DNA from 2 places in the Pseudomonas sp. PDM24 genome. Region 2 is predicted to be linked to the other one. Evidence: predicted binding sites of a transcription regulator. Region 2 holds the regulator's gene; the other holds the start of a gene.
What was found. The regulator FliA, encoded in region 2, starts transcription of late flagellar genes. The targets are predictions, from matches to a motif close to CTAAAGTTTNNNNNNNNNNNGCCGNTAA.
Positions count from the first base shown of each region.

Region 1 (3,681 bases), 160 kb from region 2:
TCGCGCCCGGTGCCCTTGGGTGGCGGATGAATCTCCTCCCAGTTCATGTTGACGATGCGCTCTACCGATCGAACCAGGAAACCCTGAGTCTTGGTGTTGTACTCCGTGATGATCACGAAGGGATTGCTTTGATCTTTCAGCGCTCCGGAGCCGGTCGCCATCGCCAGATCCAGAATCGGAATGGTCGCCCCCCGAATATTCGCCACACCGCACACGACAGGACTGGACTTGGGCATCAGGGTCAGTTTGGGGCATTGCAGCACCTCACGAACCTTGAACACGTTGATCCCATACAGCTGCTGGCCGTCGAGACGGAACAACAACAGCTCAAGGCGATTCTGCCCCACCAGTTGCGTGCGCTGGTTCACCGAATCCATTACACCAGCCATGCCCAGACTCCTACACCAACGCTAAGTGTGTTGCGACGCACATTCTTCACTAAACGGCACGGCGCTTGCTTTTTAACTCTTATGAACACAGAACCGACATTTTTCCGACACCTGACATCAGCCTGCCGCAGATTACTCTGTGCGATGTCGGCCGTTTGCCTGTTCAACGCTGGCAGCCCTGCCCTTGCTGACGCGGTTACCTTGCCTGACATGCTTATCGGCGTCACTCAGGGCTTTCTTGAATTCACCGTAGAAGACTATCTGGCCACCAGTCAAACGCAAGGACGCTACGAAATCGAGGTCAACCAGCTCGATCCGCGCCTGCGCATGCCTATGTGCGACAAGGAATTGACAGCCACCCTCGAGAGCCCCGCGAGGCCTCTGGGCCGGGTTACGGTCAAGGTTCGCTGCGACGGTGCCTCCCCCTGGACAGTCTTCGTACCCGCTCAAGTACGGCTGTTTCGCGACATCGTGACCACCACTCGTCCGCTCAAGCGCACAGGGATTATCGAACCTCAGGACGTGACCCTTCGCGAACGCGATATCAGCCTGATAAATCAGGGTTTTCTGACTTCCGTCGATCAAGCGATCGGACAAAAACTGACCCGACCAATGGTCGCCGATCAGGTGATTACCCTGGTGCACCTCGAACAGGCGGAAGTCATTCGCAAGGGCGATCAAGTAGTGATTACCGCCCGCAGTGGTACGCTCAGTGTGCGTATGCCGGGTGAAGCGCTGTCCAATGGCGGCATGAGCGAACAGATTCGCGTGAAAAACCTCAACTCCCAGCGGGTCATCAAGGCGCAAGTCACCGCGCCCGGCCAGGTGGAAGTTTCCATGTAAGCGGCCATGTAGTTTGTGAAGAGATGGCGCGCCACTGGGCTGTTGCCTAAACTGTGCCGCATGCAGGACACACGCTGGCGCATGCACGCTCATTGATAAATGGGCCTAAAGTTTTCACAAGAAGAGCCGAAAACATGGCAAGCGTCCAAATACCCAGAGGTTTTTTGTCATGGTCATCGATTTCAGTCGTTTAAACAGCTCCTCGTCACTTACGGGCAGTACACGTACCAGCGCCGCGAAGGAAACCGCCGAAGCCGGCCAATCCGCACCGCTGAATACCCCGGCCGAACAGGCCAGTACCACCAAAAGCGGGGAGTCGGTACACCTCAGCAATGAGGCTCAACAGTTGCAGAAGGTCACTGACAAGCTGCGCGATCAGCCTGCCGTCGACAACGCCCGCGTGGCCGAGTTGAAAGCAGCGATTGCCGATGGCAGCTATAAAGTCGACAGCAACCGTGTAGCCAGCAAACTGCTCAACTTCGAAGCCCAGCGCTAGGCCACGGCCGCGCCAGGCTTTTGGACGCTTAAAACCCAAGGCCAGCCATGCACGACACTAATTTACTGCAACTGATCATCGACGACTTTGCCCCGGCGCAACACTTGCTGGAGCTGCTGCAAACCGAGTCCCTCGCGCTGCACGGTCGCGACATGCCACTGCTCGAAGAGATTCTGGCGCAGAAACAGGCATTGATCATTTTGCTTGAGCAGCATGGCCGCAAGCGCAGTGAAATCCTCGCCAGCCTCAACCTGCCGACCAATCGCCAGGGCCTGGAGCAACTTGCCAGCCATTCGAGCATTGGCGATCAGTTGCTGGCACAGAGCGATGTGCTGACCGACCTCCTGGCCCAGTGCCAGGCCGCCAACGTTAACAATGGCCAGTCGATTCTGGTGCAGCAGGCCGCCACGGCCAACCAGCTGAAAATCCTCACCGGCGGCGAGCCGCCAGCGCTCTATGATGCCCGCGGTTCAACCTCCAAGCTCGCAAAGCCACGCCCGCTCAGTCAGGCTTGAGCCTTTCAATGAGCACGCTCTATCAAGACGCGAAACATGCTGGCAGAATGCTAGCCAGTAGTCATATTTGTCTGGAGATTGATGCCCCGTGTTCAATGCCTTAAACGCGGAAGATGCTCCGCAGCCACCCAAGGTGCTCACTACGCCCCTGGAAATCTCCGGCAATCTGCGTCAGCTGCAAGACAGCCATGACCCGCTGATCATCACGTTCCATGAGCGCAGCCAGCGCTTCCAGAGTTATCTGGTGGACATCGACCGTGACAGCAACATGATCGCGCTGGACGAAATGATCCCGCGCGATGGCGAACGTTTTCTGCTGGCCGGCGAACCGTTCAAGGTCGAAGGCTTCCACGACGGCGTGCGCATCGCCTGGGAAAGCAATGGCCCGCTGACCATCGACGACTCCGGCGATGGCCGCTGCTACCGTGGCGCGCTGCCCGATGAGGTGGTTTATCACCAGCGCCGCAATGCTTTCCGCGCCGCGTTGAAGCTGGCGCAACTGGTCAACGTCGATCTGGGTGGCGACAAACTCAAATCGGCCATCAGCGGCAAACTGCTGGACATCTCCGCCACCGGCTGCAAATTGCGCTTCGAGGGCGACATCACCGCTAGCCTGCAACTGGGCCAGGTCTATGACCGCTTCGTCGCTGCCCTGCCCTTCGGCAGCATGACGGCACCGGTCGAACTGCGTTACCTGCATTTCGAAGAAAAGATCAACACCACCTTCGCTGGCGTGCGTTTTCACAACATGAGCGGCCTGGTGCAGCGCCAGGTCGAGCGGTTCGTCTATCAGCTTCAGCGCGAAGCGCGGCGTTTCGATAAAGACGACTTCTGATACGCCACGCCCATAAAAAACGGGCAGTCCCTTGCGGTGACTGCCCGTTTTTTTATGCCTTGGTCAAGGCCGCGCTTCGGTAAAACTTTGCTCGCGACCTGCGTCAGGGTCTTCGGGTTCCGAATCTGTTTCAGCTTCGGTTTCCGGCTCGGCATCCGGATTGAAATCAGCCTCCGGGTTGACCGGGTTCTGCATCTGATCCTGCACTACCTGTTCATCGACTCGCGGGTCCAGGCAAGCGACCAATGGCGAGCTCGACATGCTGTCCGGCATGGCCACGTGATGCAGCGGAGCATCGTCCACCTGATGCAGGTTGGTGACCGCTTTGGGGCGAATTCGCCACACCAGCACCAGCGCAAAGAAGCTGAAGAAGGCATAGAGCATCTGACTGCCGAACAGCTTCATCAACACCCCGGCTACCAACGGTCCGATACTCGCGCCGACACCATAAGTCACCAGCAGCATCGCCGTCAGCGACACCCGGCGATCACCCTCGACGTGGTCGTTGGAGAACGCCACCGCCAACGGGTACAGGCAGAACTGCACCAACGAGCAGAGGAACCCGGCAATGAACAGCACCTCCAGCGGCACCTGCTGCATGAT
Region 1 covers NZ_JAHUWR010000001.1:10,120-13,800, reverse strand. Annotated here, with positions in the region: gene KW837_RS00050 (chemotaxis protein CheV) at 1-389, opposite strand, end outside; gene flgA (flagellar basal body P-ring formation chaperone FlgA) at 471-1,232, shown strand; gene flgM (flagellar biosynthesis anti-sigma factor FlgM) at 1,402-1,728, shown strand; gene KW837_RS00035 (flagella synthesis protein FlgN) at 1,776-2,243, shown strand; gene KW837_RS00030 (flagellar brake protein) at 2,332-3,078, shown strand; gene KW837_RS00025 (MFS transporter) at 3,142-3,681, opposite strand, start outside.
Region 1: the regulator FliA is predicted to act here: its motif matches at 1,338-1,365, upstream of flgM (flagellar biosynthesis anti-sigma factor FlgM).

Region 2 (3,681 bases):
ACCATGTTCATGATCTCGTCGAGACGCGCGGTATCGACCCGCACGGTGGTCTCGGCTTCGCTGGCCGGTTTTTCCGGTGGCGGTGCGGCCGGGGCACGAGCAGGTGCCGGTGCAGCAGCGGCGGCCGGTTTCGGCGCTTCGGCTTTTGGCTCGGGCGCTTTGGCCACAGGTTTCGCAACCGGTGCTGGCGCCTTGGCGACAGGAGCAGAAACCACTGCGCCAGTGCCAACCTCGGTGAACTTGCCTTTGCCATGCAATTCGTCGAGCAGTGATTCGAACTCGTGATCGGAGATCAGATCGTCGCCGGCCGCTTTAGCGGTTGGCGCAGCCGGGGCCGGAGCCGAAGCAATCGCCGACTCCAATGCATCGACCGCAAAGTTGCCTTTGCCGTGCAACTGGTCGAGCAGTGCTTCGAACTCGTCGTCGGTGATGTCGGAGCTGTCGCCTGGCGCTTTCGGGGCCGCCGGTGCGGCGGGCGCCGCGACCACTGCATCGGGGGCGAACTGGCCTTTACCATGCAATTGATCGAGCAACGACTCGAACTCGGCATCGGTGATTTCGTCGCTGGCCGAGGCATCGCTGGTCGGCACTGGCGCAGCCGCTGGAGCCTCGGCTTGAGCCTTGACGGCATTCAGCGAGTCCAGCAGTTGTTCGAATTCGTTATCCGTGATGTCGCCCGATTCTTCAGCGGCAGGTTCTTCCACCACCTCGGCGACCGGTGCCGACTCATCGGCGGTTTGCGGCTCGGCCAAACGGGCCAACGCTGCAAGCAACTCAGGCGTGGCAGCCGTGATCGGGCTGCGTTCGCGGACTTCGCTGAACATGCCGTTCACCGCGTCCAGTGCCTCGAGAACCACGTCCATCAGTTCCGAGTCGACGCGTCGTTCACCCTTGCGCAGGATGTCGAACACGTTCTCGGCGATGTGACAGCACTCCACCAACTCGTTGAGCTGGAGGAAGCCGGCGCCCCCTTTTACAGTGTGAAAACCGCGAAAAATTGCATTGAGCAAATCCGCATCATCCGGTCGGCTTTCAAGCTCGACCAGTTGTTCGGACAGTTGCTCTAGAATCTCGCCGGCCTCAACCAGGAAATCCTGAAGGATCTCTTCATCGGCGCCGAAGCTCATTAAGGGGGGTGCTCCTGAGGTCTAAAAACCTAAAAAACCTAAAATGCTAAAACTCTAGAATCCTAGGCTGGATAACAAATCGTCCACATCGTCCTGACCGGACACAACGTCTTCTCTTTTATCGGCATGAATCTGCGGACCTTCACCCTGAGAGAGATGTTTTTGCGGATCTTTTTCAGCCAGCATCGCTTCACGGTCATGTTCGATACCCGCAAAGCGGTCGACCTGACTGGCCATGAGCACGAGCTTGAGCAGGTTGCTTTCAACTTCGGTGACCAACTGGGTCACGCGCTTGATCACCTGACCGGTGAGGTCCTGGTAATCCTGGGCCAGCAGAATGTCGTTGAGGTTGCTCGACACGATGCGGTTGTCTTCACTGCTGCGGGTCAGGAAACCGTCGACCCGCCGAGCCAGTTCGCGGAACTCTTCGGCCCCGACTTCGCGACGCATGAACCGTCCCCAATCCGTGCTCAGCGCCTGAGCTTCGTCGCTCAGGCTGTTGATCAGCGGTGTGGCGTTTTCCACCAGGTCCATGGTGCGGTTGGCCGCGGCCTCGGTCAGCTTGACCACATACCCCAGGCGCTCGGTGGCATCCGTGATCTGAGACACTTCCTCGGCTTGCGGCATGTGCGGGTCAATCTGGAAATTGACGATCGCGCTATGCAGCTCGCGAGTGAGCTTGCCCACTTCCTGATACAGGCCGCGGTCACGGGTCTGGTTGAGCTCATGGATCAGTTGCACAGCGTCGCCGAACCTGCCTTTTTCAAGGCTTTCGACCAGTTCGACCGCGTGTTTTTTCAGGGTCGACTCAAAATCGCCCTGTGAAGATTCGTTATGCTCCATAGCTCCCCCGTGACGGACTGGCTTTGCACATCAACCGATGCGTTCGAAGATCTTTTCAATCTTGTCTTTCAACGCTTGAGCCGTGAATGGCTTGACCACATAGCCGTTCACGCCCGCCTGAGCGGCTTCGATGATTTGCTCGCGCTTGGCTTCGGCCGTGACCATCAACACCGGCAGGTGTTTGAGTTTTTCATCGGCACGCACGTGGCGCAGCAGATCAATACCGGTCATGCCGGGCATGTTCCAGTCCGTTACCAGAAAGTCGATGCTCCCGCTGTTGAGGACCGGAATCGCGGTAATACCGTCATCCGCCTCGACCGTGTTGGTGAACCCAAGGTCACGCAACAGGTTTTTTATGATCCGCCGCATCGTTGAGAAGTCATCAACGATGAGGATTTTCATATTCTTGTCCAATTCGACCTCCAAGCAGTCTTAAAACGCGCGCAGCACCTGAACGCGCCGTTCAATCAATTCGGCGTAACACTCAACAGTTGTATGGATTACAACGGGCCGTGGCCGATGCAGCAAAATGCCGTACCCACCTCGTTCGCAGTGTCCCCACACTGCCTGTCAGCGCGCTCGCCACTCCCCCAAACGCCCCCGCAAACGGGCCGCGCACTGGCTGTGTAACTGGCTGACCCGCGATTCGCTGACCCCCAGGACCTCACCGATTTCCTTGAGATTCAACTCTTCGTCGTAGTACAGCGCCAACACCAGTCGCTCACGCTCCGGCAAATTGGCAATCGCGTCCGCCAGCGCCGCCTGGAAGCGTTCATCTTCCAGATCGCGCGACGGCTCGAGATGAGCACTGGCGCCATCCTCGTGCAGCCCTTCGTGTTCGCCGTCCTGCAACAGATCGTCGAAACTGAATAACCGGCTACCGAGGGTGTCGTTCAAAATCCCGTAATAATCGTCGAGACTCAATTGGAGTTCGGCCGCAACTTCGTGATCTTTAGCGTCACGGCCGGTTTTAGCTTCAATCGAGCGAATTGCGTCGCTGACCATGCGGGTATTGCGGTGAACCGAACGTGGCGCCCAGTCCCCCTTGCGCACTTCATCGAGCATCGCGCCGCGGATTCGAATGCCCGCGTACGTCTCGAAGCTCGCGCCTTTGCTGGCGTCGTATTTGGTTGATACTTCAAGCAGGCCGATCATCCCGGCCTGGATCAGGTCTTCGACCTGGACACTGGCCGGCAGACGCGCCAGCAAGTGGTAGGCAATGCGTTTGACCAGTGGCGCGTAACGCTCGATCAGCTCGTACTGCGCGTCACGTGCCGACTTCTTGTAGAGGTTGTAGCCACTGGCTGTCATAGGACGGGTCCTGCGGTCTGTTGCACGAGGCGCTCGACGAAAAACTCCAGGTGCCCACGCGGGTTGGCCGGCAGTGGCCAGGTATCGACCTTCTGCGCAATGGCCTTGAACGCCAGGGCGCACTTGGAACGCGGGAAGGCTTCGTAGACAGCACGCTGCTTCTGCACGGCCTTGCGCACGCTTTCGTCGTAAGGCACGGCACCAACGTACTGTAAGGCGACGTCGAGGAAACGATCCGTGACCTTGGTCAACTTGGCGAACAGATTGCGGCCTTCCTGCGGGCTCTGCGCCATGTTGGCCAGGACGCGGAAGCGGTTCATGCCGTAGTCGCGATTCAGCAATTTGATCAGCGCGTAGGCGTCGGTAATCGAGGTCGGCTCATCGCACACCACCAGCAAGA
Region 2 covers NZ_JAHUWR010000001.1:167,461-171,141, reverse strand. Annotated here, with positions in the region: gene KW837_RS00790 (chemotaxis protein CheA) at 1-1,127, opposite strand, end outside; gene KW837_RS00785 (protein phosphatase CheZ) at 1,182-1,970, opposite strand; gene KW837_RS00780 (chemotaxis response regulator CheY) at 2,001-2,372, opposite strand; gene fliA (RNA polymerase sigma factor FliA) at 2,541-3,281, opposite strand; gene fleN (flagellar synthesis regulator FleN) at 3,278-3,681, opposite strand, start outside.